Modestobacter italicus: one gene and its partners. The protein of the gene in region 2 interacts with the protein of the main gene of each other region in a pairwise test. Links are inferred from orthologs where the notes say so. Each region holds a gene or a part of one and is shown on either strand. Other genes may lie near its edges. The genes, in order: MODMU_RS10660, dnaE and dnaN.

Region 1 (8,899 bases), 1.2 Mb from region 2 along the record:
TTGAAGTAGACGTACACGTCCCGGCCGGACGCCGACCACTCGCGGACCCGGTCGGCCCACCAGCGCAGGTCGTCGGTCGGGTAGGAGCCGGCGTAGAGGTGGTCGCGGTCCGGGCCGTGCAGCCGCACGTAGACGAAGGGGGCCGTGGCCCGCAGCACGCACGGCAGGCCGGCGCCGCTCATCACGGTGTAGGCGGCGCCGTGCCGCTCGAGCAGGGCGTACACCGCCTCGGCGTGCCAGCTGGGGTGCCGGAACTCCACCGCCACCCGCATCCAGCCGGGCAGCAGGCCGAGGAACCAGTCCAGCCGGGCGTCGTCCCGGGCGTGCGCGGGGTGCAGCTGGACCAGCAGCACGGCGCGCCGGTCGCCGAGCTCGTGCCAGCAGGCGACCAGCCGGTCGACCCAGACCTCCGGGGCGTACAGCCGCTTGGCATGGGTCAGCCCCCGCGGCGCCTTGACCGACAGGCCGAAGCCCGGGGGCAGCCGGCGCCGCCAGCTCGCGAACGCCGCCGTCCGCGGCCAGCGGTAGAAGCTGGCGTTGAGCTCGACGGTGTCGAAGCGCCGCACGTAGTGCGCCAGCCGGTCCCGGGGCGGCGTGCCCGGGGGGTAGAGCACGCCGTCCCAGTGGTCGTAGCTCCAGCCGGAGGTCCCGACCGCGACCGTCACCCTCGGGTCAGAGCGGGTCGACCGAGTCGGCCTGCAGGCCCTTCTGGCCGGCGCTGGCGGTGTACTCGACCCGCTGGCCCTCGTCGAGGCTGCGGTAGCCGCCGCGGTCGGCGATCGCCGAGTAGTGCACGAACACGTCGTCGCCGCCGTCGTCGGGCTCGATGAACCCGAAGCCCTTCTCGGCGTTGAAGAAGCGCACGGTGCCCTGCCCGCCGCCGCCACCACCGCCGCCACCGCCGCGCGGGGCCCGGGGTGCCCGGTCCCGGTCGCGCGGGGCGCTCTGCCGGCGGTCGTCGCGGGCCGAAGACCGGCCCACCGCCGCCGCCCAGGGGCTGGACGTGGTCGGCCTGCATGCCGCGCTGGCCGGGGCTGGCGGAGTACTCGACCCGCTGGCCCTCGTCGAGGCTGCGGTACCCGCCGTCGTCGGCGATCGCGGAGAAGTGCACGAACACGTCGATGCCCCCCTAGTCGTTCTCGATGAGCAACGAAGCCCTTGGCGCCCTCGGAGACGCCCCCGGCGCCGTCGCAGCCGCCGCCCGGCGGGCGGGCCCGGCGGCGGTCGTCCCGGCGGGCCCGGTCGTCGCGGGCCGGCGCGCGCCCGCCACCGCCGCCCAGCGGCTGGACGGAGTCGGCCTGCAGCCCGCGGTCACCCGGGCTGGCGGTGAACTCGACCCGCTGCCCCTCGTCGAGGCTGCGGTAGCCCCCGTCGTCGGCGATCGCGGAGAAGTGCGCGAACACGTCCTGCCCGCCGTCGTCGGGCTCGATGAACCCGAACCCCTTCTCGGCGTTGAACCACTTGACCGTGCCCTGGGGCATCCTGCGACTCCTGCACATCTCGACGTCCTCGGCCCCGTGCCGGGGCCGATCGCCCCCATCCTCCCAGCCTCCCGCCGGTCCGTGCCGGGCGGCGGCGGATCACCCGCCGCGGTGCCCCGGGGCGCGGGCCGGGGGTGCCTCCTCGGAGGCCAGCAGCGGCAGCGTGCGCAGCGGCACCAGCTCCGACAGCGCGACCACGCTCGTCGACCGGACCACCGAGCCGGACCGGCCCAGCTGCAGCAGGGTCCGCTGCAGGTCGCCGTGCGACCGGGCCGCCACCCGGCACAGCACGTCGCCGGACCCGGTGGTCGCGTGCGCCTCCAGCACACCGGGCATCGCCGCCAGCTCCGCGGTCAGGTCCTCCAGCGCCCCCTGCGCGATCTCCAGCGTGACGAACGCCTGGACGCCGAAGCCGGCGGCGGCCAGGTCGACGTCCGGGCCGTAGCCGGTGACCACGCCGGTGTCCTCCAGCCGCTGCAGCCGGGCCTGCACGGTGCCGCGGGCCACGCCGAGCCGGCGGGACAGCTCCAGCGCCCCGGCCTTCGGGTGCTCGGTCAGCGCCCGGAGCAGCGCCAGGTCCAGGGTGTCCAGCCGCGCCCCGTCGGTCGTCATCGGGGCCTCCTGGGTGATCGCGGTCACAACTGGTCGATCTGCACAGTAATGGGGCGGGCCGACCGTGCGGGGTGTACCGGTTGCCCATCCCCTGCCCGGCTCGTTGCGCAGCAGGGAGCCGGTGCGGTGCGCTCTCCCCACCCCGACCCGAGGAGGCGCGCCGTGAGCATCGAGCAGACCCTCACCGACGACGAGAAGCTGGCCGAGCTGAGCCTGGAGCAGCTCCAGCAGCTGGTCGGACTCGTCGAGCACGACCCGTCGCGGGACCCCTTCCCGGTCAGCGGCTGGGACGCGCTGGTCTGGGTCGTCGGCAACGCCACCCAGGCCGCGCACTTCTTCCAGTCCGCCTACGGCATGCAGCTCGTCGCCTACTCCGGCCCGGAGACCGGCAACCGGGACCACCACGCCTACGTGCTCACCAGCGGCGCCGCGCGGTTCGTCGTCACCGGCGCCTACGACCCGGCCAGCCCGCTGGCCGACCACCACCGCCGGCACGGCGACGGCATCGCCGACATCGCGCTGAGCGTCCCGGACGTCGACGTCTGCATCGCGCACGCCCGGGCCGCCGGCGCGACCGTGCTCACCGAGCCGCACGACCTGACCGACGAGCACGGCACCGTGCGGCTGGCCGCGATCGCCACCTACGGCGACACCCGGCACACCCTGGTCGACCGGTCCCGGTACTCCGGCCCCTACCTGCCCGGCTTCGTCGCCCGGACGTCGTCCTTCGTGCCCCGCCCGGGTGCCCCCAAGCGGCTGTTCCAGGCCATCGACCACGTGGTGGGCAACGTCGAGCTCGGCGCGATGGACCGCTGGGTGGCCTTCTACCACCGGGTCATGGGGTTCACCGACATGGCCGAGTTCGTCGGCGAGGACATCGCCACCGACTACTCCGCGCTGATGAGCAAGGTGGTGTCCAACGGCAACCACCGGGTCAAGTTCCCGCTCAACGAGCCGGCCGTGGGCAAGAAGAAGTCGCAGATCGACGAGTACCTGGAGTACTACGGCGGCCCCGGCGCCCAGCACGTCGCGCTGGCCACCAACGACATCATCGGGACCGTCGACGCGCTGCGCGCCGAGGGCGTCGTCTTCCTCGCCACGCCGGACTCCTACTACTCCGACCCGGCGCTGCGGGCCCGGATCGGCGAGGTCCGGGTGCCGATCGAGGAGCTGCAGCAGCGCGGCATCCTCGTCGACCGGGACGAGGACGGCTACCTGCTGCAGATCTTCACCAAGCCCCTCGGCGACCGGCCGACGGTGTTCTTCGAGCTCATCGAGCGGCACGGCTCCCTGGGCTTCGGGATCGGCAACTTCAAGGCCCTGTTCCAGGCGATCGAGCGCGAGCAGGAGCTCCGCGGCAACTTCTGACGGCTGGCTGCCCGCTGACCCGGCTGGCAGGAAGACGCGGAGGACGCCGCTCCGGCCATGGACGCCGGGCGGCCGGACGGCCAGGCTCGGTGCATGACCGACCGGCTCGCCCGGCTGCTCCGGACGCAGGAGCAGCTCTGGGACCACTACCTGACCAGCTTCGGCACCTCCGGCCGCGGGGCCCGGGCCGCGCTGGGTGAACCGCCGCTGCGCTGGAGCGGCGGCCGGCTGCGCGGCCGGGTGCTGCCCGACCGCTGATCAGCTGCGCCGGTCCGCCAAGAAGCGGAACCGGTCGCGGGTGGCGGCCACCTCGGCGGGGTCGACGTCGGCCAGCACGATCGTCTCCACGCCCGAGGCGGTGGCCAGCAGCTCGCCCATCGGGCTGACGATCCGGCTGTCGCCGGCGTGCTCGGTGCCGTCGCCGGCGGTGCCCACCCGGTTGCCGCCGACCACGTACGCCTGGTTCTCGATGGCCCGGGCCTGCAGCAGCGTCGTCCAGTGGTGCCGGCGCGCGCTGGGCCAGTTCGCCGGCACCAGGAAGACGTCGGTGCCCGGGCCGGCCTGCCAGAACACGTCGGCGAAGCGCAGGTCGTAGCAGATGAACGGGGTGACCCGCAGATCGCCGACCTGCACCGTCACCGGCCCCTCACCGGAGCGGAAGCGGTCCCGCTCCGAGGCGAAGGGGTGCAGCTTGCGGTAGCGGTGGGCGGTGCCGTCGGGCCCGGCGAGGACGAAGGAGTTGTAGGGCAGCTCGCCGTCGGTGTCGATCTCCGGGCAGGTGCCGGCGACCCACACCCCGTGCTCCTCCGCCTGGGCGGCGAGGAACTGCGACGACGGTCCGCCCTCGGGCTCGCCGATGCCCGGGGTCATCGAGAACCCGGTGGAGAAGGTCTCGGTGAGCAGCACCAGCTCCGCGCCGGCGCCCACCGCCCGGGCCACCTGGGGGGCGAGCCGGTCGAAGTTGGCGTCCCGGTCCTCCCAGACGATGTCGTGCTGGACCGCGGCGATCCTCATCGCATCCTCCTCAACCGGGCCACGGCCTCGCCGAGGACCTCTTCCTGCTTGCAGAACGCGAACCGCACCAGGTGCCGGCCGAGCGCCGCGTGCTCCGGGGCGTAGAACACCTCGGTCGGGACGGCGACCACCCCCGCCCGCTCGGGCAGCGACCGGCAGAACGCCCACCCGTCGCCGTCGGGCTGCACCGGCCGGACGTCGACGGTCCCGAAGTAGGTGGCCTGCGGGCTGACCACCGGGAGCCCCGCCTCGGCCAGCCCGGTGACCAGCAGGTCGCGGTGCTGCTCCAGGTCGTGCGCGACGTGCCGGAAGTAGTCGTCGGGCAGCCGCAGCCCGGCCGCGATCGCCGGCTGGAAGGGGCCGCCGTTGACGTAGGTGAGGAACTGCTTGGCGGTGCGGACGGCGGCGACCAGCGGCGCCGGGCCGCAGACCCAGCCGATCTTCCAGCCGGTGGTGCTGAACGTCTTCCCGCCGCTGCTGACCACCAGCGTGCGCTCCCGCATCCCCGGCAGCGTGGCCGGCGAGACGTGCTCGGCGCCGCTGAAGACCAGGTGCTCGTAGACCTCGTCGGTGAGCACCAGCAGGTCGGCGTCCTGCGCGACCTCGGCCAGCAGCGCGAGCTCGGCGGCGGTGAGGACCTTGCCGGTGGGGTTGTGCGGGGTGTTGAGCAGCAGCAGCCGGGCCCGCGGGGTGACCGCCGCGCGCAGGTCGGCCTCGTCGAACGTCCAGGGCTCGCGGCTCACCTCGCCGGCGGCGACCACCGGCGGGCGGAGCCGCACCGGGCGGAGCACGCCGCCGGCCATGGCGACCGCGGCGGCGTAGCTGTCGTACATCGGCTCGAAGAGCACGACCTCGTCACCGGGCTCGAGCAGCGCGAGCAGCGCGGCGGTCAGCGCCTCGGTCGCCCCGGCGGTGACCAGCACCTCGTCGGCCGGGTCGTAGGTCAGCCCGCGGAAGCGCTGCTGGTGCTCGGCGACGGCGGTGCGCAGGTCGAGCTGGCCGGGGCCCGGCGGGTACTGGTCGTGCGCGGTCCCGATCGCCGCGCGGGCGACGTCGAGCACCTCGGGCGGACCGGGTTGGTCGGGGAAGCCCTGGCCCAGGTTGATCGAACCGGTGGCCACCGCCAGCGCGCTCATCTCGGCGAAGACCGTCGTCCCGAAGCCCTGCAGGCGGCTGGCCAGGTGCGGCGCGCGGGTCACGCCGCCCATCCTGCCGTGCTCACCGGGGCGGGGTCCTCAGCACCTCCGCGAGGGTCTGGGCGGGGTGACCGGTGAGGTCGGCGACGGCGGTGCTCACCGTCGCCATCTCGCCCGCGGCGATGGCGGTGTACGTGGAGACCCAGGCGTCCACCTGCCAGCGCGGCTCCCCGTACCCCGCGCGGGAGGCGTAGGCCTCCTCGAGGGTCTCCGCGGTGTAGCTCACCGGCCGCCCGCTGACCGCGGTGATCGTCTCGGCGACCTCGGCCAGGGTGAGCGCCGCCGGGCCGGTGAGGTCGTAGGTCGCCCCGGCGTGCGCGGCCGGGTCGCGGAGCACCGCCACGGCGACGTCGGCGACGTCGTCCTGGGCCACCGCGGCGACCCGGCCGTCCCCGGCCGGTCCGCGGATCACGCCGTCCTCGCCGGTGAGGAAGGGGAAGAAGTCGGCGTAGAGCGAGTCCCGCAGGAAGGTCGCCGGCAGCCCGCGGCTGCGGATGTGCTCCTCGGTGGCCCAGTGGTCGCGGGCCAGCGTGAAGGTCGCGTCCGGCGCGGCGCCGACGAAGGAGACGTAGACCAGGTGCTCGACCCCGGCGTCGGCTGCCGCGTCGACGAAGGTGCGGTGCTGGGCGAGCCGGTCGGGGTGCTCGGCCGCCGACACCATCAGCACGGTCGACAGCCCGGTGAGCGCCGCCCGCACCGCCGGCCCGTCGTCGTAGGACGCCGTCGCGACGCTGCAGCCGGGCAGCTGCGGCGCCCGGGCCGGATCGCGGACGACGAGGCGCTGCGGGACACCGGCCGCGGCGAGCCGACGGGCGATCCGGCCCCCGAGCCGCCCGGTCGACCCGGTGACGGCGAGGGCAGGGGGCGCGGAGGTCATGCACCGATCCTCGCCCATGGCGCGTCGCGCCGGTTGTGTTCCTGGCAGGCTCCCGGTGTGGTCTCCCCGACGTCGCACCGCAGCGCTCCCGCCGTCCTCACCGTGCTGGGCGAGCTGGTCGTCGACCTCATCCCCGACCGGTCGGCCGACGCGGGGCCGGAGGGCACCGCCCCGCGGTACGTCGCCCGGCCCGGCGGCAACGCGCTCAACGTCGCGGTGGCGGCCGGCCGGCTCGGTCAGCCGGTGCGGCTGATGGCGCGGTTCGGTCGCGGGCCGCTGGCGGGCAACCTGCGCCGGCACGCCGAGCTGTCCGGGGTCGACCTCTCCGGCGCGGTGGACTCCGGCGACCCGGTCAGCCTGGCCGTCGTCGGGCTGGCCGCGGACGGCTCCGCCGACTACGGGTTCCACGTCCTCGGCGCGGCCGACTGGCAGTGGACCGACGCCGAGCTCGCGGCCGGCTGGTCACCGGACTCCCGGGCGGTGCACGTCGGGTCGATCTCCAGCTGGACGGCGCCGGGCTGCGAGCCGATCGCGGCGCTGGTCGAGCGGCTGAGGGCCGGCGGCGACGCGCTGGTCAGCGTCGACCCCAACATCCGGCCGATGCTGGCCGAGGGGTTCGGCAACACCGCCGCCGACGTCCGCGCTCGGCTCGACCGGCTGGTCGCCGCCGCCGACGTGGTGAAGGTCAGCTCCGAGGACCTCGCCTGGCTGGAGCCGGGGACCACCGACCTCGACGACGCGGCCCGCCGCTGGGCCGAGCGGGGGCCGGCCGTGGTGCTGCTCACCGACGGCGGCGCGCCGCTGCGGGTGGTACCGTCCGGCGGCCAGGTGTGGAACGTGACCCCGCCGACCGTGCAGGTCGTGGACACCGTGGGCGCCGGCGACTCGCTGGCCGCCGGCTTCCTCTCCGGCCTGCTCCGCTCCGGCGTCACCGACCGCGCGGCGCTGGAGCAGCTCACCGACGACGCGCTCGACCCGATCGTGGCCGACGCCGCGCTGGTCGCCGCGCTGGCCTGCACCCGGGTCGGGGCCGACCCGCCCACCCGCGCCGAGCTGGACGCCGCCCGCGGCTGAGGTCGTCAGCCGGCCGCGGGCACCGGCGGCAGGTCGGCGAGCCAGCCGAGCACGACGCCGGCCAGCTCGTCGGGCACCTGCAGCTGCGGGGTGTGCCCGACGCCGGGCAGCTCGACGTAGCGCCAGCGGGGGTTGCGGGCGGCGACGTCCCGGGCGTTGGCCACCGGCACCAGCCGGTCCCGGTCGCCGTGCACCAGCAGCACCGGCACGCCGACGGCGGCCATCGCCTGCCGGTAGCGGCGCGGGTCGGCGAGCACCCGCAGCAGCGAGCGGGCCGCGGCCAGGAACGCCCGGTCCATGCCGAGGACGTCGCGCCGCTCCTCCAGCAGGGCGACCGAGCGGTCGACCAGCGGCGCGGGGACGGTGGCCGGGTCGACGCCGCAGAGCCGGAGCAGGTCGAGCACCTGGGTGCGCGCCCCGGCCCGCGTCCGCCGCGCCCGCAGGGCGTACTCCCCCAGCCCGGGCACCGCGTACGTGGCGAAGGTCAGCCCGACCAGCGGGTCGGGCCGCCGGAGCGGGCCGGGGACGGCGGGGTCGAGCAGCACCAGGGCGCGGACCAGGTGCGGCGCGGCGGCCGCGGTCAGGACCGAGATCATCCCGCCCATCGAGTTGCCCACCAGGACCACCGGGGTCCCGGCGACCTCGCGCAGGAAGCGGTCCAGCACCGCCACGTTGGCCTCGACGGTGGCCCGCCGGGTGCCGGGCTCGGTGCGGCCGAAGCCGGGCAGGTCCAGCGCCAGCACCCGGGCGTGCGGGGTGAGCAGCGGGGCGAACAGGTCCCAGTTCAGGTGCGAGCCGCCGAGCCCGTGCACCAGGACGACGGTCGGCCCGTCGGCGGCACCGCCGTGGTCGACGACGTGCACCGGCCCATCCAGGTCCACCGTCCGGCTGCTCCCGACCGGTCCCGTCATCGTCCAGCTCCCTCCGCCGCCCCCGCCGACCGGTGGGCTCGCGCGCCCAGTCTGCGGCGGCCGCTCAGCTGGTGAGCAGGCCGCCCTCGACCGGCAGGGTGGTGCCGGTGACGTAGCCGCCGGCGTCGCTGACCAGGAAGACCAGCGCCGCGGCCAGCTCCTCGGGATCGCCGGGCCGGTTCATCAGCACCCGGCCCATCTGCGACTCGAGGTAGCCCTCCGCGTAGGAGTCGGTCATCTCCGAGGCGAAGAACCCGGGGGCGAGGGCGTTGACCCGGATGCCCTTGCGGCCGGTCCACTGCTGGGCCAGGTCGCGGGTCAGGCCGATCAGCCCGGCCTTGCTGGCGGCGTAGGCGGCCTGCGGCA
Region 2 (10,250 bases):
GCCAGCAGCTGCTCGGTGTGCGCCAGGGCGGTGCGCGCGGCCGCCTGGGTCAGCGAGCTCAGGTGGTAGGGCAGCCGCACCAGCTGCAGCGCGTCGACCACCGCGGGGTCCGCGGCCAGGTAGCCCAGCCGCAGCCCGGCCATGCCGAACGCCTTGCTCATCGTCCGGCTGACGACCAGCCGCGGCCGCCCGGGCAGCAGGGTCAGCGCCGACGGCGTGCCCGGCCGGGCGAACTCGGCGTAGGCCTCGTCGACGACCAGCACACCGGAGCTCGCCTCGTACAGCGCGGCGATCGTGTCGAGCTCGACCGCGGTGCCGGTCGGGTTGTTCGGGCTGGTCACGAAGACGACGTCCGGCTGCACCTCGCGCACCTGGGCGGTGGCCTGCGCGCGGTCGATGGTGAAGTCGTCGCGGCGGTGGCCGTCGACCCAGGAGGTGCCGGTGCCTGCGCTGATGATCGGGTGCATCGAGTACGACGGGGTGAAGCCCAGCGCCGTCCGCCCGGCGCCGCCGAAGGTCTGCAGCACCTGCTGCAGCACCTCGTTGGACCCGTTGGCGGCCCAGACCTGACCCGGTGCCACCGGCTCACCGCTGCTCCGGGACAGATAGGCGGCCAGGTCCGTGCGCAGCGCCGTGGCGTCGCGGTCGGGGTAGCGGTTCAGCCCGGCCGCGGCGTCGGCGAGCGCCACCTGCAGGTCGGCGAGCAGCGCCGGCGGCAGCGGGTGCGGGTTCTCGTTGGTGTTGAGCGCGTACCGGACCGCGAGCTGCGGGGCGCCGTAGGGCGTGCGGCCACGCAGCTCCGGCCGCAGCGGGAGCTCCTCCATCGCGGTCACCGGCGCTGACGGGCCCGGACGGCGGCGGCGTGCGCCGGCAGGTCCTCGGCGTTCGCCAGGGCGTCGACGTGGTCGGCGACCTCGGCGAGCGCCTGCTCGTCGTACTCCACGACGTGGATGCCGCGCAGGAAGGACTGCACGCTCAGCCCGCTGGAGTGCCGCGCGCACCCGCCGGTGGGGAGCACGTGGTTGGACCCGGCGATGTAGTCACCGAGGGAGACCGGCGCCCACGGGCCGACGAAGACCGCGCCGGCGTTGCGCACCCGCATCGCCACCTCGCGGGCGTCGCGGGTCTGGATCTCCAGGTGCTCCGCGGCGTAGGCGTCGACGACGGCGAGGCCGGCGTCCACGTCGTCGACCAGGACGACACCGGACTGGCTGCCGCCCAGCGCGGTGAGGATGCGGTCGCTGTGCTTGGTGGCGGCGACCTGCCCGGGCACCGCCTCCAGCACGGCGTCGGCGAGCTGCTCGCTGGTGGTCACCAGCACCGCCCCGGCCAGCGGGTCGTGCTCGGCCTGGCTGATCAGGTCGGCGGCCACGTGCACCGGGTCGGCGGTGTCGTCGGCCAGCACGGCGACCTCGGTCGGCCCGGCCTCCGAGTCGATCCCGATCAGGCCGCGGAGCAGCCGCTTGGCCGCGGTCGTATAGACGTTGCCCGGGCCGGTGACCAGGTCGACCGGCAGGCAGGGCCCGGCGCCGTAGCCGAAGACGGCGATCGCCTGCGCGCCGCCGACGGCGTACACCTCGGTGACCCCCAGCAGCGCGCAGGCGGCCAGCACACCCGGGTCGGGCAGCCCGCCGTTGTCCCGCTGCGGCGGGCTGGCCACGGCGATCGACTCGACCCCGGCCAGCTGCGCGGGGACGACGTTCATCACCACGGAGCTCAGCAGCGGCGCGAGGCCACCGGGCACGTAGAGCCCGACCCGGCGGACCGGCACCCAGCGCTCGGTGACCCGGCCACCGCGGACCACGTCGGTGGTCACGTCGGTGCGGCGCTGGTCGGCGTGCACCCGGCGCACCCGGGCGATCGACTCCTCGAGGGCGGCGCGCACCGCCGGGTCGATGGTGGCCAGCGCCTCCTCCAGCGCGGCCGCGGGCACGGCGATGTCCGGGACGTCGACGCCGTCGAGCCGGGCGGTGATCTCGCGGACCGCCTGCGCGCCGCGGATCCGGACGTCCTCGCAGATGGGGCGGACGACGGCGAGCACCGAGTCGATGTCGGTGGCGGCGCGGGGCAGCAGGGACGCGAGCTCACGCGGCCCGGGCAGCGCGGACCCTCGCAGGTCGATGCGGGACAGCACGGAGCACCTCCGGGTACGAGCGGGAGAACACCCCACGGTAGACGCCCGGGTGGTCCGCCCCCGCTGCCCGTAGGCTCCCGGCGTGACCGAGGCGGGCGGGACGGGTGGTCGGGAGGTCATCCCGCTGTTCCCGCTGGAGACCCCGCTGTTCCCCGGGGTGGTGCTGCCGCTGCACGTCTTCGAGCCGCGCTACCGCCGGCTGGTCGCCGACCTCACCGCCCTGCCCGACGGCGCCCAGCGGCGGTTCGGCGTGGTGGCGATCCGGCAGGGCTGGGAGGTCGAGCACGTCGCGCCCGCCGAGGCGCTCTACGACGTCGGCTGCACCGCGGCGCTGCGGATGGTCGCCCCGCAGCGGGACGGCGGCTACCGGGTGGCCGCGGTCGGCGCGGACCGGTTCCGGCTGCTCGACGTGCTGGTGCCGACCCCGGGCGCCGGGGACGACGAGGCGGGCGAACCGCCCTACCTGCGGGCGCTGGTCGAGTGGCTCGCCGAGGAGGAGGCCGCCGAGGAGGCGGCCGGGGACGTCGACGGCCTGGCCGGCGCCGGGACCACGGCCGGGGTGGTCCCCGACGACGTGGCGAGCGACGTGGCCCGGGCCTCCCTCGGCCTGCTCGCCGACAACGTGCGCGACCTGTTCGCCCGGTACGTCGCCGACGTGGCCGTGCGGCAGAGCGGCGCCCCGGACGGGCTGCCCGACGAGGTGCTCGACGCGCTCTCCCCCGACGACCTGCCCGACGACGACGCCGCCGGTGAGGTCGCGGCGACGGCGGCGCTGCTGCGCGAGGTGAGCGACGACGCCCGCGGGCTGTCCTACCTGGTCGCCTCCTCGGCGCTGCTCACCACCGAGGACCGGCAGGCGCTGCTGGCCGAGTCCGCCACCCGGCGGCGGCTGGCGCTGGAGTCCCGACTGCTCCGCCGTGAGCTGACCCTGCTCCGCGCGCTGGGGGCGGTGCCGGTCCCCCTCCGGCAGTTCGCCACACCGATGACCGCGAACTGAACAAGGACCCCCTCGCCCCCCACCCCTCGCAGGCTCGGGGCGGGCCCCTGCGAGGGGGCCGGGGCCGTCAGGGCCGGGGTGCGGGCGGGGGGACGGGCGGCAGCGGCGGCCGGATCGGTTCGTCCACCGGGTCGGGTCCGGTCCGGCCCAGGTCGTCGCGGGACGTGAGCGCGGTGGCCGCCAGGTAGACGAGGACGGCGATGAACGGCCCGACCGCCAGGGCGGCCGTGGCCCCGAGCGACAGCGCGGTGGTCACCGTCCGGCCGACGTCCTCCAGCTCGGCGTGGGTCGGGCCCGGTCCGGCCCACTGGCCCAGCTGCCAGGCCACGACCCCCGCGGCGAGCATCCCGGTGGCCAGGGCGACCAGGGTGAGCGGCCCGCGGCGCTGCCGGCGCAGCCAGACGACCAGCCCCGCCACCAGCCCGAGGGCCGCCAGGACGCAGACGAACACCCCGTCGTCGGCCATGAACAGCTCCGCGGACGGTGCCCGGCCGATCGGCTCGACGCTGGTGGCGGTGACCCGGTAGTCCGCCCGGGGGGCGAGCCAGATCCACACCCCACCGGCCAGCAGCCCGGCCAGCGCCAGCGCGAGCACGGTGAGCAGCGCGCTGCGCAGGTCCGCACGGGTGCCGCGCAGGCCCGGCACGCCCGCCGGCCGGGCCGGCTGCCAGTGCGCCACCGGACCGTCGGACACCGCCGGCGCGGTCGGGAACGGGGCCGCCGGGCCGGGCGGACGAGCGTCGGTCACGGCCCCAGTGTCGCTGGCCCGGCTGTGCAACCGGCAACCACCCGGCGCACCTGCGGCGCGCCGGCCGCCCGGCCCCGCTGCAGGGGCCCGCCACGAGCTCGCGAGTGGTGGGGGGCAGCGGGGTCCTTCGTCACAGGAGGGCGACGCTGGTCGGGCCCAGCAGCGCCTTGATGTCGCCCATCAGCGCGGTGCTCGGCCGGACCCGCAGCCCCTGGTCCAGCCGGAGCACGGTCTCCCGGCCGCCGTTGAGCAGCTTGAGCTGCACCTCGGTCGTGCCCGGGTGGCTGCCCAGCACCTCGCGGAGCCGCTCCACGACCGGCGGGGTGCAGCGGGCGGCGGGCAGCGAGACCAGCACCGGCCCGCGCGGGCCCTCGGTCAGCTCGGGGATGGTGACCTCGGAGGCGAACAGCGACGGGGTGTCGTCCCGGCGGCTGATCCGGCCCTTGACCACGATGATCTGGTCGCGGACGACCTTCTCCGACACCTCGGCCCAGGTCTTGGGGAAGAACAGCACCTCGATGCCCGCCTCGAGGTCCTCGAGGGTGGCGATCGCCCAGGGGGCGCCCTGCTTGTTCGTCCGCGGCCCGACGGCGGTGAGGATGCCGGCGATGGTGACGTTCGCGCCGTCCTCGACACCGCCGGCGAGGATCTCGGCCAGCGCGGTGTCGGCGTGCGAGGTGAGCACGTGCTCGACGCCGTGCAGCGGGTGGTCGGAGACGTAGAGGCCGAGCATGTCGCGCTCGAAGACCAGCCGCTCGGACTTCGACCAGTCCGCGGTCGGGATGGGGATGTCCAGCGCGGCGCTGAGCGGGTCGCCCAGCCCGCTGTCGCCGTCGTCGTCACCGAAGCCGCCGAACAGGTCGAACTGCCCCTCGGCCTCCTTGCGCTTGAGGCTCATCGCCGAGTCGACCGCCTGGGCGTGGATCGCGGCGATGCCCTGCCGCGAGTGGCCCAGCGAGTCGAAGCCGCCGGCCTTGGCCAGGGACTCGATGACCTTCTTGTTGCAGGCCACCGTGTCGATCTTGCGCATGAAGTCGGCGAAGTCCTTGAACGCGCCCTTCTCCTCGCGCGCCCGCACGATCGAGTCGACGACGTTGTGCCCGACGTTGCGCACCGAGGCCATGCCGAACCGGATGTCGCCGCCGACGGCGGTGAAGTCCCAGGAGGACTCGTTGACGTCCGGCGGCAGCACCTTGATGCCCATCCGCCGGCACTCGGCCAGGTAGACCGGCCGCCGGTCCTTGTCGTCGCCGACGCTGGTGAGCAGCCCGGCCATGTACTCGGCCGGGTAGTTGGCCTTGAGGTAGGCCGTCCAGTACGACACCAGCCCGTACGCGGCCGAGTGCGCCTTGTTGAAGGCGTAGTCGGCGAAGGGCACCAGGATGTCCCACAGCGTCTTGACCGCCGCGGCGGAGAAGCCGTTGGCCTTCATCCCGGCCTCGAAGCCGACGTACTCGGCGTCCAGGACCGACTTCTTCTTCTTGCCCATCGCCCGGCGCAGCAGGTCGGCCTTGCCCAGCGAGTACCCGGCGACCTTCTGGGCGATCGCCATGACCTGCTCCTGGTACACGATCAGGCCGTAGGTCTGGCCCAGGATCTCCGCGAGCGGCTCGGCCAGCTCGGGGTGGATCGGGGTGATCTCCTGCTGGCCGTTCTTGCGCAGCGCGTAGTTCGTGTGCGAGTTCGCGCCCATCGGGCCCGGGCGGTACAGCGCGCCGACGGCAGAGATGTCCTCGAAGTTGTCCGGGCGCATCAGCCGCAGCAGGGACCGCATCGGGCCGCCGTCGAACTGGAAGACGCCGAGGGTCTCACCGCGGGCCAGCAGGGCGTAGGTGGCCGGGTCGGTGAGGTCCTTGCTGATCTCGTCGAGGTCGACCGGCTCCTTGCCGTTGATCACGATGTTGCGCAGCGCGTCGTCGATGACGGTGAGGTTGCGCAGGCCCAGGAAGTCCATCTTGAGCAGGCCGAGCGTCTCGCAGGTCGGGTAGTCGAACTGCGTGATGATCGCGCCGTCGGCCTCGCGCCGCATGATCGGGATGCTGTCGATCAGCGGGTAGCGGCCGATGATCACGCCGGCCGCGTGCACGCCCCACTGCCGCTTCAGGCCCTCGAGCTTGCGGGCCTGGTCGACGACCTCGGCCGCGCCCGGGTCCGACTCGTACCGGGCCCGGAACTCCGCGGCCTCCTTGTAGCGGTCGTGCTTGGGGTCGAAGATCCCCGACAGCGGGATGTCCTTGCCCATGACGCCCGGCGGCATGAGCTTGGTCAGCTCGTCGCCCACCGAGTAGGGCCGGTCCAGCACCCGGGCGGCGTCCTTGATGGCGGCCTTGGCCTTGATGGTCCCGTAGGTGACGATCTGGCTGACCCGCTCCTCGCCGTACTTCTGCGACACGTACTGGATGACCTCGCCGCGGCGGCGGTCGTCGAAGTCGATGTCGACGTCGGGCATGGAGACGCGCTCGGGGTTGAGGAACCGCTCGAAGATCAGCCCGTGCGCCAGCGGGTCGAGGTCGGTGATGCCCATCGCGTAGGCGGCCAGCGAACCGGCGGCCGAGCCACGGCCCGGGCCGACCCGGATGCCGTTGTCCTTCGCCCAGTTGATGAAGTCGGCGACCACGAGGAAGTACCCCGGGAAGCCCATCTGGCAGATGATCCCGGTCTCGTAGTCGGCCTGCTTGCGCACGTGGTCGGGGATGCCGCCGGGGTAGCGCTTGTGCAGCCCACGCTCGACCTCCTTGATGAACCAGGAGGTCTCGTCCTCGCCCTCGGGCAGCGGGAAGCGGGGCATGAGGTCGGCGCCCTCGGTGAACTGCACCTCGCACTGCTCGGCGATCAGCAGGGTGTTGTCGCAGGCCTCGGGGTGCTCGCGGAACAGCGCCCGCATCTCGGCGGCGGACTTGAGGTAGTAGCCGTCGCCGTTGAACTTGAAGCGGTTGGTCTCGTTGAGCCGCGACCCGGTCTGGATGCACAGCAGGGCGTCGTGCGCCTGGGCGTCCTCGCGGTGGGTGTAGTGCAGGTCGTTGGTGCCCAGCAGCGGGATGCCGAGGTCCTTCGCGATCTCCAGCAGCGCCGGCTTGGTCTTCTTCTCGATGGACAGCCCGTGGTCCATGATCTCGGCGTAGAAGTTCTCACGCCCGAAGATGTCCTGGAAGTCCGCGGCGGCCTGCCGGGCGCGGTCGACCTTGCCGGCCCGCAGCCACATGTTGACCTCGCCCGACGGGCAGCCGGTCGTGGCGATCAGGCCCTTCCCGTACCGCTCCAGCAGGTCCCGGTCGAAGCGCGGCTTGCGGTACTGGCCCTCGAGGCTGGCCAGCGAGGAGATGCGGAAGAGGTTGTGCATCCCCTCGGTGGTGCGGGCCAGCAGCGTCATGTGGGTGTAGGCGGCCTTGCCGCGGTTGTTGCCGCCGTCGCCCTCCTCGTCGATCAGCTTGTCACCGAAGTCGAAGGGGGCGCGGTCGAACCGGGAGCCGGGGGTGTAGTAGCCCTCCATGCCGATGATCGGCTTGACCCCGGCGGCGTTGGCCTGCTTGTAGAAGTCGTAGGCGCCGAACACGTTGCCGTGGTCGGTCATCGCCAGCGCCGGCATCCCCTCGGCCGCGGCGGCCTTGGTGACCTCGCCGAGCTTCGCCGCCCCGTCGAGCATCGAGTACTCGGTGTGCACGTGCAGGTGCACGAAGTTCTCTGATCTGGCGGGGCTGCTCACGGTGCGGGGTGCTCCTCACGGGTCGTGCGGCCGGCTGGCACCGGCAGGTGCGCAGGGGCGGCAGGTGGTTCTGGTGACCGGCGGGAAAGGCCGTTCGAGGTCGGGCTGGCACTACGGGTGGCACTGCCGGGGCACTGCACTCACCACAGGCGGTGTCGCCCGGGGTGGAGGCCGTCCGCGGTGTCCCGATCCTCGCACCTCCGGAGGTCTACCCGAAGGGTCTGACGGAACGTGTCCCGCGATCCGGACCACTCCGTCACACCACCCCGGGGTGCCCCTCCGCCAGCGACCGGCGCATCGTCACGTGGACGATGCCGGCCTCCTCGTACTCCTCGCCCAGGACCCGGTAGCCGGCCCGCTCGTAGAACCGCCGGGCGGTGACCTGGGCGTGCAGCTCGACCTCCGTCTGGCCCCGCGCCGCCGCCTCGCGGTGCAGCGCCGCGAGGACCGCGCCGCCGTGTCCGCGCCCCCGCACCGCCGGGTCGGCGGCCATCCGGCCGATCAGCGCGCGCCCCGGGCCGGCGGCGTCGGGCAGCAGCCGGCCGGTGGCGCACACCCGCCCGGCGTCGTCCCGGCTGAGGGCGTGCACGGCGGTGGCGTCGGCGTCGTCCCGCTCCAGCTCGGCGGGCACGCCCTGCTCCAGAACGAACACCCGGTGCCGCAGTGCGGCGACCTCCGGCCAGTCGGCGGCGGTGGCGGTGGTCGCGGTCGGCCGCGCGGGCCCGGTCACCCGGCCGCCCTCGGCAGCGCGGACGTCGGGACGAGCAGGAAGCGCAGGTCGATGGCGGCGTGCAGCAGCACCGGCAGCAGCAACGACCCGGTGGCGAGGTACAGCCCGGCGAGCACCCCACCGAGCACGCCGGTGGTCAGGACCCCGGACAGGCCCTGGTAGGCGTGCGCCAGGCCGAACCCGGCAGCGGCCACCAGCACCAGGCCCGCGGTGGGCAGCCCCGGCACGAGCGCGCCGACGACGGCGAGGAAGAACCCGCGGTAGAGCCACTCCTCGCACACCCCCGCCGTCACCCCGACCAGGGCGAAGAGGTGCCGCTCCGACCGGCTGCGGGGCAGCAGCGCGAGGGTCGCCTGCCCCGGCGGCTCGGCGTGCCGCGCCTCCCCCGGCCGGGTCCGGCGGAGCACCTCCGGCGGCGGGCCGGCCAGCGCCCCCGAGCGCAGCGCCCGGGTGGAGGCCAGCACCAGCGCCAGCAGCGCCGCGATCGCCAGCCAGCTCAGCGGGCCCGGCCAGCGCTGCGGCAGCACCAGCCCGACCTGCGCGGCCCCGACGTCGGACGCGGACACCCAGACGACCAGGCCGACGGCGGCCAGCCCCCACTCGAGCACCAGCAGCCGGCGGTAGAAGGACCGCCGGGCCGCCGGGTCGGTGCGCAGCCGGCCCTCGAACCGGCGGTGCAGCACGTAGCCGACGAACGGCTCCCCCACCACCAGGTAGGTGGCGATGACCGCCGCCGACAGCTGCGCCGGACCGAAGTCGGCGAACGCGGGCAGGTCGGTCACCGCCGCCGCTCAGCTCTCGGCGCGCAGCACAGCGAGCGCGCCGGCCAGGTCGGCCGGGTACTCGCTGGTGAACTCCACCCAGCGCCCGTCGGCGGGGTGGGCGAAGCCGAGCCGGACGGCGTGCAGCCACTGCCGGGTCACGCCGAGCCGGGCGGCCAGCGTCGGGTCGGCGCCGTAGGCCATGTCGCCGACGCAGGGGTGCCGGAGCGCGGAGAAGTGCACCCGGATCTGGTGGGTGCGGCCGGTCTCCAGGTGGACGTCGACCAGGCTGGCCGCCGGGAAGGCCTCGACCACCTCGTAGTGGGTGACCGACGGGCGCCCGCCGGAGACGACGGCGAATCGCCAGTCGTGCTTGGGGTGCCGGTCGATGGGCGCGTCGATGGTGCCCTTCGACGGGTCCGGGTGCCCCTGCACGAGGGCGTGGTAGCCCTTGTCGACCGTGCGCTCCTTGAACGCGGCCTTGAGCAGCGTGTACGCCCGCTCGCTCTTGGCGACCACCATCAGGCCGGTGGTCGCGGCGTCGAGCCGGTGGACGATGCCCTGCCGCTCGGCCGCGCCGCTGGTGGAGATGCGGTAGCCGGCCGCGGCGAGGCCGCCGGTGACGGTCGGGCCGTCCCAGCCGGGGCTGCCGTGCGCGGCGACGCCGACCGGTTTGTCCACGACCACGATGTCGTCGTCGTCGTGCACCACGCGCAGCCCGGCGACCGGCTGCGGGGCGGCGGGCTCGCCCGGCGGGGGCGGCAGCTCGACCTCCAGCCAGCTGCCGGCGGTCAGCCGGTCGCCCTTGCCCCGGGCCCGGCCGTCGACGAGCACGTTGCCGGCGTCGGCGAGGTCGGCGGCCACCGCCCGGGAGACCCCGAAGAGCCGGGTGAGGGCCTGGTCGACGCGCTGCCCCTCGAGCCCGTCGGGCACCGGCAGCGAGCGGAGCTCGCCGGGGCGGCCGGCGGAGGTGGTCGGGCCGGGACTGCTGGTCACCTCACCATTGTGACCGGTGGGGCCGACGGGACCGGCGGCGCCGGGCCGGGTCGGCCTACTCGCCCACGCCGGCGTTGTCGGTGGCGCCGGCCTCGCGGCCGCTGCCGGGGCGCCCGCCGTCGAACTCGACCCCGCGGAAGGCCAGCACCGCGCCGAGCACGCCACCGCAGACGATCGCCGA
Region 3 (8,992 bases), 3.4 Mb from region 2 along the record:
TCACCTCCGGACGTCCACAGCGGGGGACCGGACGGGGGATCCAGCAGGGCGTCGGCGCACCCGACCGACCTGTGGACGACGACCGCGGAGCGACGACAGAAGGCACGGGAAGGGACACAGTCGATGGCCGACTCCACGGTCGACCTGGCGACGGTCTGGGACCAGATCCGCGAGCGGCTCTCCACCAGCCTGTCCCCGCAGCAGAACGCGTTGCTGAACCTCACCCGCCCGCTCGGGCTGGTCGAGGACACCGCGGTGCTCGCCGCGCCCAACGAGTTCACCCAGACCGTGCTCGAGTCGCGGATGCGGATGCAGCTGGCCGAGGCGCTGTCGGCGGAGTTCGGCCGGGCCATCCGGGTGGCCGTCCAGCTCGAGGACGTGCCCGTGACCCCGTCGGCTGCCCCTCCCTCGCCGGTCCGCCGGGTCGAGGCGCCCGACGACCGCCGCTGGGCCCTCGCCGACCGGGAGCGGCTGGCCCCGGTCAGCCCCGCCCCGGACTGGTCGGCCGACGAGCGGCTGGCCCAGGAGCAGCTCGCCCAGGACCGCCTCGCCCACGACCGCGCCTCGGCCGAGCTCGCCGCCCGCGAGCGGGCCGCCCACGACCGCGCCGCCGAGGACCGGGCCGACCGGGACCGGGTCGACGACGGGCGCAGCGCCTTCGGGGTGCGCACCGACGCCGCCCGGGCCGAGGCGTGGCTGCCCGAGTCCGGCGACGGCCGCGACTGGTCCCGCGGCTCCGCGGCCGAGGAGGGCCCGGGGGAGTGGCAGGCCGCCGACAGCGGTCCCGGTGTCGGGGTGCAGGCCCGGCTCGCGCCGTGGGACCGGGAGTCCGACGACGCCGGCAGCCGCGGCCCGGACACCGACCGCCGACCCGCCGAGCGCGGGAGCCGGGGGCAGGGCGCCGTCCCGCTGTTCGCCGACCGCCGGCCGGCCGGCCTGGACCCGGGCCTGAACGCCAAGTACGTCTTCGACAGCTTCGTGATCGGCAACAGCAACCGGTTCGCCCACGCGGCGGCGGTCGCCGTCGCCGAGGCGCCGGCGCGGGCCTACAACCCGCTGTTCATCTACGGCGACTCCGGGCTGGGCAAGACCCACCTGCTGCACGCCATCGGGCACTACGCGGCCCGGATGTTCCCCAACGTGCGGGTGCGGTACGTCAGCACCGAGGAGTTCACCAACGAGTTCATCAACCTGGTGCACTCCGGCCGGGCCGAGGACTTCCGCCGGCGCTACCGGGACATCGACTTCCTGCTGATCGACGACATCCAGTTCCTGGAGCGCGCCGAGCGGACCCAGGAGGAGTTCTTCCACACCTTCAACACGCTGCACAACGCCAGCAAGCAGATCGTCATCACCTCCGACCGGGCGCCGAAGAAGCTGACGACGCTGGAGGACCGACTGCGGACCCGCTTCGAGTGGGGCCTCATCACCGACGTCCAGGCGCCGGACCTGGAGACCCGGATCGCGATCCTGCGGAAGAAGGCCTGGGGCGAGCGGCTGCAGGCGCCGGACGCCGTCCTGGAGTTCATCGCCAGCAAGGTGCAGACCAACATCCGCGAGCTCGAGGGCGCGCTGATCCGGGTCACCGCCTTCGCCAGCCTGAACAAGCAACCGGTCGACCTCGCGCTGGCCGAGCTGGTGCTCAAGGACCTGATCAGCGACGAGCAGGGCCCGCAGATCACCGCGGCGATCATCATGGCGGCCACCGCGGAGTACTTCTCCGTGACGATGGAGGAGCTGCAGGGCTCCAACCGCAGCCGCACGCTGGTCAACGCCCGGCAGATCGCGATGTACCTGTGCCGGGAGCTGACCGAGCTCTCGCTGCCGCGGATCGGTGCCTCCTTCGGCGGCAAGGACCACACCACGGTCATGCACGCGGTCAAGAAGATCACCGGGCTGATGAGCGAGCGGCGGGCCACCTACACGCAGGTCACCGAGCTCACCGCACGGATCAAGAGCCGCGCCCGCCAGTAGCGGTTGTCCACCGCGCGGTGGTCACCCGTCCGCGTGACATGTCGCCTTGTCCCCAGATCTGTGCACAGGTTGGGGATCACCGCGGCCGTCGACCGTGCGCAGGTCCCGGGCCCGCCGCCGACCGCTCCCTCCGGTGACGGGCCGGGGAGTGCTGCCGGCGACCCCGTCGTCGTCCCCGATGTGTCCACATGTCGACACCGGCGGCGGTGGACACGCGCCCCGGTGCACACGGGGTGGGGACGGACCTGGGCGTGACCAGGGGACCAGGGGTGGAGACGGGCCGGCGACGGTGCACAGCTGTCGAGTTGTCCACGTGTCGACACAGGGAGACGGTCACCTGCCCACAGCGGGCCAACAGGGCTGTTCACGGGTTGACCAGCGCAAAGGGGTCCGATCCCCAGGGTCCACAGCCGTGATGAGGAAGATGAAGTACTTCTCCCAGGGTGTCCTTGAACCACATTCTGGGTGGGGACGCGGCGGCAGAGCAGTGCTCTCAGAAGAGGGGCTGGCCACGCAGGGGGTCCCTCGGGAGAGGATGGGCGCCGCAGCCGCACCGGAGGAGCCGGGGCGGACGAGCAGCGCACGTCGGCAAGGGGTGGGTCTGAGATGAAGTTCCGGGTGGCACGTGAGGTGCTCGCCGAGGCCGTCGCGTGGACGGCGCGCAGCCTGCCGCCGCGCCCTTCGGTGCCGGTGCTCGCCGGGATCCTGCTGGAGGTCGAGGGCAGCCAGCTGTCGGTCTCCGGCTTCGACTACGAGGTCTCGGCCCGGTCCGAGGTCGACGTGCAGGCCAGCGAGGGCGGCCGGACGCTGGTCCCCGGCCGGCTGCTCGCCGAGATCACCCGCGCGCTGCCGCCGCACCCGGTCGACGTCGTCGCCGAGGGCGCCCGGCTCGCCATCTCCTGCGGCAACGCGAAGTTCAGCCTGCCGACCCTGCCGGTCGAGGACTACCCGTCGCTGCCCTCGCTGCCCTCCACCGCGGGGACGGTCGACAGCGACGCCTTCGCCGAGGCGGTCAGCCAGGTGGCGGTGGCGGCCGGCCGCGACGACACCCTGCCGATGCTCACCGGCGTCCGGCTGGAGATCGAGGACGACCTGGTCACCCTCGCCGCCACCGACCGCTACCGGCTGGCGGTGCGCGAGTTCGCGTGGCGGCCGGAGTCCTCCGGGCTCTCCGCCGCCGTCCTGGTGCCGGCCCGCACGCTCGCCGACGCGGCCAAGACGCTGACCAGCGGCCCGGAGGTCACCCTGTCGCTGTCCTCCGGCGGCTCCGGCGAGGGCATCCTGGGCCTGTCGGGCAAGGACCGGCAGACCACCACCCGGCTGCTGGACGCCGAGTTCGTGAAGTACCGGGCGATCATGCCCAGCGAGTCCGCGTCGTTCGCGACGCTGCCGGTCGGGCTGTTCACCGACGCCGCCAAGCGGGTCGCGCTGGTCGCCGAGCGCGGCACGCCGCTGCGCTGCGAGTTCACCCCCGGCCAGGTGACCCTGCGCGCCGGCGGCACCGACGACGAGGGCCAGGCCGAGGAGCGCTGCGACGTCGAGTTCGACGGCGACCCGTTGACCATCGGCTTCAACCCGACGTTCCTGCTCGACGGGCTGGCCGCGGTGCACACCGACCGGGCCCGGATGGACTTCACCACCGCGCTGAAGCCCGCCGTCCTGTCCGGGGTGGCCGAGCCCACCTCCGACGAGGCCGGAGGCGGCGGGAAGCCGGCCGAGCGGGGCGGCAGCTACCGCTACCTGATCATGCCGGTGCGGCTGCCCGGCTGAACGACCAGGCCGGGCCGGGTGTGCGGCGCGGCAGCGGGGCGTGGACGATGAGGTCTCCGGGCCCCGCAGCGCTGCGCGCGCCCACGAGACCCGCCGCGGACGACCGCGGCACACGAGCGAGACATCGAGTCTGAGGAGCAGGACGTGCAGCTGGGGCTGGTCGGGCTGGGCAAGATGGGCGGCAACATGGCCGAGCGCGTGCGCCGCGCCGGTCACGAGGTGATCGGGTACGACCGGTCACCGGGCGCGCGGGACGTCGACAGCCTGCAGGGCCTGGTCGACGCCCTCGAGGCGCCGCGGGTGGTCTGGGTGATGGTCCCGTCCGGTGACCCGACCCGCTCGACCGTGCGCGAGCTCGGTGAGCTGCTGAGCCCCGGCGACGTGGTCGTCGACGGCGGCAACTCCAAGTTCACCGATGACAAGGTCCACGCCGACGAGCTGGCCGAGAAGGGCATCGGCTACGTCGACGCCGGCGTCTCCGGCGGCGTCTGGGGCCTGCAGAACGGCTACGCGCTGATGGTCGGCGGCACCGCCGAGGACGTCGCCAAGGTCCAGCCGGTGTTCGACGCGCTCAAGCCGCCGGCGCCGCACGACGAGCAGGGCAACGAGATGCCCGGCGTCGGCTTCGTGCACGCCGGTCCGGTCGGTGCCGGGCACTTCGCCAAGATGGTCCACAACGGCATCGAGTACGCGATGATGCAGGCCTACGGCGAGGGCTACGAGCTGCTGGCCGCCGTCGACCTGGTGGAGGACGTCCCCGGCGTCATCGCCTCCTGGACCCAGGGCACCGTCATCCGCTCCTGGCTGCTGGACCTGCTGGTCAAGGCGCTGCAGGAGGATCCGGGCCTGGACAAGATCACCGGCTACGCCGAGGACTCCGGCGAGGGCCGGTGGACCGTCGAGCAGGCGATCGAGCACGCCGTCCCGATGCCGGCGATCTCCGCGTCGCTGTTCGCCCGGTTCGCCTCCCGGCAGGACGACTCCCCGACCATGAAGGCCGTCGCCGCGCTGCGGAACCAGTTCGGCGGGCACTCCGTGCAGAGCGTCGACAGCCGGGGCAACAACCCCCCGGTGTCCGAGAAGCCGGCCTGAGGAAGGACCGCTCAGAACGGGGTCGTTGAACGGTGTACCTCCGCCACCTGCAGGTCGGCCAGTTCCGCAGCTGGGAGTCCGCCGACCTGGCGCTGACCCCCGGGCCGACCGTGCTGGTCGGCCGGAACGGGCAGGGCAAGACCAACCTGGTCGAGGCGGTCGGCTACCTGGCCACGCTGGGCAGCCACCGGGTCTCCGCCGACGCACCGCTGGTGCGGCACGGGGCGACCCAGGCGGTGGTGCGGGCGGCGCTGCGCAAGGACGAGCGCGAGCTGCTGGTCGAGGTGGAGATCAACCCCGGCCGGGCCAACCGGGTGCGGGTCAACCGCGCCCCGCTGACCCGGCCGCGGGAGCTCCTCGGGCTGGTCAAGACGGTGCTCTTCGCGCCTGAGGACCTCGCGCTGGTCCGCGGCGACCCGGCCGAGCGCCGCCGGTTCCTCGACGACCTGCTGGTCAGCCGCACCCCGCGGCTGGCCGGCGTGCGCAGCGACTACGACCGGGTGCTCAAGCAGCGCAACGCCCTGCTGAAGACGGCGAAGCTGGCCCGCGGCAACGCGCTGGCCACCCTCGACGTCTGGGACGGGCACCTGACCGAGCTCGGCGGGCAGCTGCTGGCCGCCCGGCTGCGGCTGGTGGCCGACCTGGCGCCCTACGTCGCCGACTCCTACGCCGGGGTGGCCGGCCCCGGCGCCGACCGGGCGGCGCTGGGCTACAGCAGCACCGTCCCGCTGGCCGGCGACGGGTCGCCGGTCGACCCGGCACGGGCCCTGCCCGGGGCCGAGGAGCTCTCCGCGGCGCTGCGCGACCAGGTCGGCGAGCGGCGCAAGGACGAGGTCGACCGGGGCATCACCCTCGTCGGCCCGCACCGCGACGACCTGGTGCTGCACCTGGGCCCGGCACCGGCCAAGGGCTACGCCAGCCACGGCGAGTCCTGGTCGTTCGCGCTCGCGGTCAAGCTGGCCTGCTTCGCGCTGCTGCGGGCCGAGGGCGACGACCCGGTCCTGCTGCTCGACGACGTCTTCGCCGAGCTGGACGCCGGCCGCCGCTCGGCGCTGGCCGAGGTGGCCGGCAGCGCCGAGCAGACGCTGATCACCGCCGCCGTCGCCGAGGACGTGCCGGCGGCGTTGCGCGGCACCCGGGTGCAGGTGGCGGCTGGCACGCTGACGGTGCTGACCGACGACGTGCCGGTGGACCAGGAGGTGCACGGTGGCTGAGGAACGACCCGCTCGCCCCTCGGACATCGCCCGCGCGGCGCTGGAGGCGGCCCGCGCGGCCTCCGCCGCCCGGCCGCAGCCCACCCGCCGGCGGGTCGCCGGCCCGCGCCGCCGCTGGACCGGCCCGGGCCCCGGCGCCGACGACCCCCAGCTGTTCGGCACGCTGGTCGACGCGCTGGTCACCCAGCAGGACTGGACGGCGCGCACGAAGGTGGGCGCGGTCTTCGGCCGCTGGGACACCCTGGTCGGCCCGGACATCGCCGCGCACTGCCGGCCGGAGTCGCTGAACGAGGGCGAGCTGCTGGTGGTGGCCGAGTCCACCGCCTGGGCCACCCAGCTGCGGCTGCTGGCGCCGAGCATCCTGGGCCGGCTGCGGGCCGGCGTCGGCGGGGACGTCGTGACCAAGCTGCGCGTTGTGGGTCCGACGGCACCCAGCTGGAAGAAGGGGCCGCGCACGGTCCGCGGACGCGGACCCCGCGACACCTACGGCTGACCAGCGCACGACAGAGAAGGAGCACCCGGCGATGAGCACCCCGCGCGACCGCGACGGAGACGCGTTCGACGACGGCCGGACCGACGGCCCCGCGGGCTGGCAGGAGCCGGCGCACCTGGGGAGCGGCGCCGGGAAGGACACCCCGGACAGCTGGCAGCCCCCGGGCTGGGACCTCCCCGCCGCCGAGCCCGACCGCCCGGGCACCGAGCCCCCGGCTGCGGCGCAGCAGCCGCAACAGCAGCCGTGGCAGCCGCCGGCGGCCGACCAGCGCACGTCCGACCAGCCGCCCGGTGCCGAGCGGCGCCGCGGGCTCGGCGGGCTCTTCGGCTCCCGGCCCGCGCCGGGCGACGCCCCGGAGCTGCCGATCATGATCCCGCCCGCCGACCCCTGGGGCACCCAGGCCTGGGCGATGAGCGTCGGCTGGGTGCTGTCCGACGGGACCGCCCCCGAGGACGCCGACCTCACCGCGCTGGCGAAGACCGCCCCGGTGCGCCCCGGCAAGGAGGACCGCGCCGGCCACGTCCTCCGGGGCCGCGGGAACGGCCTGGACCTGGCCGCCTTCGACATCGTGTCGCCGTACGGCCGCCAGGAGGTCGTCACCCACGCGGTCACCGCCGCGCCGGTGCTGGGTTCGGTGCCCGCGTTCCGGCTCTCGCCGGCGCGGATGTGGCGGCACGGGGTCGGCGGGCTGGTCCAGGTGCCCAGCCCGGACCCCGAGTTCGAGCGCCGCTGGGTGCTGCTCGCCGCCGAGGACGGTCCGCAGGTGCGCCGGCTGGTCGAGGACCCGGTGGTCCGGCAGCTGCTGCTCGGCAGCGACGACGGCGACGAGCTGTGGTCCGCGCTCGGCTTCGTGGCCGCCGTCCGGCCCGACGCCAACCGGCCGCAGCTGATCGAGCACCACGCCCGGCTGCTGGCCGCGGTCGTGGGCGCCCTGGCGGCCGCAGCCTGACCAGCGACGAGGGCGCCACCGCCGAGCAGCCCCTCCCGTCGGCCGGGCTGCGGGAGCTGCTGCCGCTGCTGCGCCCGCACCGGCGGGCGCTGCTCGGTGCGGCGGTGCTCTCCCTGGTCTCCGCGGCGGCCGCGCTGGCCCAGCCGGCGCTGGTCGGGCAGGTGATCGGCGCGGTCGGCTCCGGCGGGGCCGTGCTGCCCGGCGTCCTCGCGCTGGTCGTCGTCCTGGTCGCGGCGTCCGTGCTCGGCGCCGGCCAGCAGTACCTGCTGCAGCGCACCGCGGAGGGCGTGGTGCTGAGCACCCGCCGGCTGCTCACGGACCGGCTGCTGCGGCTGCCGGTGGCCGAGTACGACCGCCGCCGCACCGGTGACCTGATGTCGCGGGTGGGCTCGGACACCACGCTGCTGCGCGCCACGGTCACCAGCGGCGTCGTGGAGCTCGCCGGCTCGGTCGTCGTCGGCGTCGGTGCGCTGGTGGCGATGGCGCTCGTGGACGCCTGGTTGCTGCTGGTCACCGTGGTCGCGGTCGGCGTCGGGGTGACCACCGCGGTGCTCGCCTCGCGCCGGGTGCGGACGCTGTCCCGGCAGGCGCAGGAGCAGGTCGGGGCGATGAGCGCCGCGGTGGAACGGGCGCTGTCCGCCGTCCGGACCATCCGGGCCAGCGGGGCGACCGAGCGGGAGGTGGCCACCGTCGGGGTGAGCGCCGAGCGCGCGTTCACCGCCGGCGTCCAGGTCGCCCGGTTGCAGGCCCTGGTCTCCCCGCTCGGGTCGATCGCGGTGCAGGGCGCCTTCCTGGCCGTCCTCGGCCTCGGCGGCTACCGGGTGGCGACCGGCTCGATCGCCGTCGCCGACCTGGTCTCCTTCATCCTCTACCTGTTCCTGCTGGTCATGCCGCTGGGGCAGCTGATCGGCTCCTACACCCAGCTGCAGACCGGGCTGGGCGCGCTGGCCCGGGTGCAGGAGGTGCTCGCGCTCGAGCCGGAGCACGACGACGTGCCCGAGCGGCCCGCGGCCGGCGGCGCGGTGGCGGTGCTGCGCACCCCGCGGGCCGGGGACCCGGTGCCGCTGCTCGAGCTGGACGGGGTCGGCTTCGGCTACCCGGACGGGACGCCGGTGCTGCGCGGGGTGTCCTTCGCCGTCCCGGCCGGCAGCCGCACCGCGCTCGTCGGCCCGTCCGGGGCCGGCAAGTCCACCGTGCTGGCCCTGGTCGAGGGCTTCTACCCGCTGCTCGAGGGGTCGGTCCGCTGGGCCGGCACCGACGTGCGCGAGCTGCCCCGGGCCGCGCTGCGCGCCCGGATGGGCTACGTCGAGCAGGAGGCGCCGGTGCTGGCCGGCACCGTGCGGGAGAACCTGACGCTGGCCGCCCCCGACGCCGGCGACGACCGGCTGTGGCAGGCGCTCGCCGACGTCGGGCTGACCGGGGTGGTGCGCCGCTCGCCCCGCGGCCTGGACGTCGCCGTGGGGGACGACGGGGTCCTGCTCTCCGGCGGGGAGCGGCAGC

Evidence for each region.
Region 1: the proteins of dnaE (region 2) and MODMU_RS10660 interact in binary tests that used the Escherichia coli proteins (3 or more experiments, as listed by UniProt). The link is inferred for Modestobacter italicus from one-to-one orthologs.
Region 3: the proteins of dnaE (region 2) and dnaN interact in binary tests that used the Escherichia coli proteins (3 or more experiments, as listed by UniProt). The link is inferred for Modestobacter italicus from one-to-one orthologs.

Annotation. Positions count from the first base shown.
Region 1 is NC_017955.1:2,168,472-2,177,370, reverse strand. Bases 3,578-6,358 are described here. They hold MODMU_RS10660 (pyridoxal phosphate-dependent aminotransferase), read right to left. Parts: upstream 5,684-6,358; coding sequence 4,472-5,683; downstream 3,578-4,471. Other genes in these bases: MODMU_RS10655 (SDR family oxidoreductase), read right to left, coding at 5,694-6,358; MODMU_RS10665 (nitrilase-related carbon-nitrogen hydrolase), read right to left, coding at 3,720-4,475; MODMU_RS10670 (hypothetical protein), read left to right, coding at 3,578-3,719. In the rest of the region: MODMU_RS10695 (DUF72 domain-containing protein), read right to left, coding at 1-665; MODMU_RS30305 (cold-shock protein), read right to left, coding at 673-981; MODMU_RS10680 (Lrp/AsnC family transcriptional regulator), read right to left, coding at 1,581-2,093; hppD (4-hydroxyphenylpyruvate dioxygenase), read left to right, coding at 2,256-3,461; more of MODMU_RS10670, read left to right, coding at 3,555-3,577; more of MODMU_RS10655, read right to left, coding at 6,359-6,548; MODMU_RS10650 (PfkB family carbohydrate kinase), read left to right, coding at 6,606-7,622; MODMU_RS10645 (alpha/beta fold hydrolase), read right to left, coding at 7,628-8,533; MODMU_RS10640 (SDR family NAD(P)-dependent oxidoreductase), read right to left, coding at 8,598-8,899. UniProt on the Escherichia coli protein: Shows aminotransferase activity with methionine and histidine as substrates, and to a lesser extent also with phenylalanine.
Region 2 is NC_017955.1:3,416,031-3,426,280, forward strand. Bases 3,810-7,941 are described here. They hold dnaE (DNA polymerase III subunit alpha), read right to left. Parts: upstream 7,583-7,941; coding sequence 4,010-7,582; downstream 3,810-4,009. Other genes in these bases: MODMU_RS16385 (DUF2567 domain-containing protein), read right to left, coding at 3,810-3,879; MODMU_RS16395 (GNAT family N-acetyltransferase), read right to left, coding at 7,839-7,941. Also shown: MODMU_RS16370 (histidinol-phosphate transaminase), read right to left, coding at 1-824; hisD (histidinol dehydrogenase), read right to left, coding at 830-2,134; MODMU_RS16380 (LON peptidase substrate-binding domain-containing protein), read left to right, coding at 2,217-3,131; more of MODMU_RS16385, read right to left, coding at 3,199-3,809; more of MODMU_RS16395, read right to left, coding at 7,942-8,312; MODMU_RS16400 (CPBP family intramembrane glutamic endopeptidase), read right to left, coding at 8,309-9,094; MODMU_RS16405 (RluA family pseudouridine synthase), read right to left, coding at 9,104-10,069; lspA (signal peptidase II), read right to left, coding at 10,125-10,250. UniProt on the Escherichia coli protein: DNA polymerase III is a complex, multichain enzyme responsible for most of the replicative synthesis in bacteria. This DNA polymerase also exhibits 3' to 5' exonuclease activity. The alpha chain is the DNA polymerase catalytic subunit.
Region 3 is NC_017955.1:86-9,077, forward strand. The notes cover bases 1,789-4,662. They hold dnaN (DNA polymerase III subunit beta), read left to right. Parts: upstream 1,789-2,580; coding sequence 2,581-3,744; downstream 3,745-4,662. Other genes in these bases: dnaA (chromosomal replication initiator protein DnaA), read left to right, coding at 1,789-1,974; gnd (phosphogluconate dehydrogenase (NAD(+)-dependent, decarboxylating)), read left to right, coding at 3,868-4,662. In the rest of the region: more of dnaA, read left to right, coding at 124-1,788; more of gnd, read left to right, coding at 4,663-4,836; DNA replication/repair protein RecF, read left to right, coding at 4,869-6,050; MODMU_RS00090 (DciA family protein), read left to right, coding at 6,043-6,543; MODMU_RS00095 (hypothetical protein), read left to right, coding at 6,575-7,492; MODMU_RS00100 (ABC transporter ATP-binding protein), read left to right, coding at 7,597-8,992. UniProt on the Escherichia coli protein: Confers DNA tethering and processivity to DNA polymerases and other proteins. Acts as a clamp, forming a ring around DNA (a reaction catalyzed by the clamp-loading complex) which diffuses in an ATP-independent manner freely and bidirectionally along dsDNA.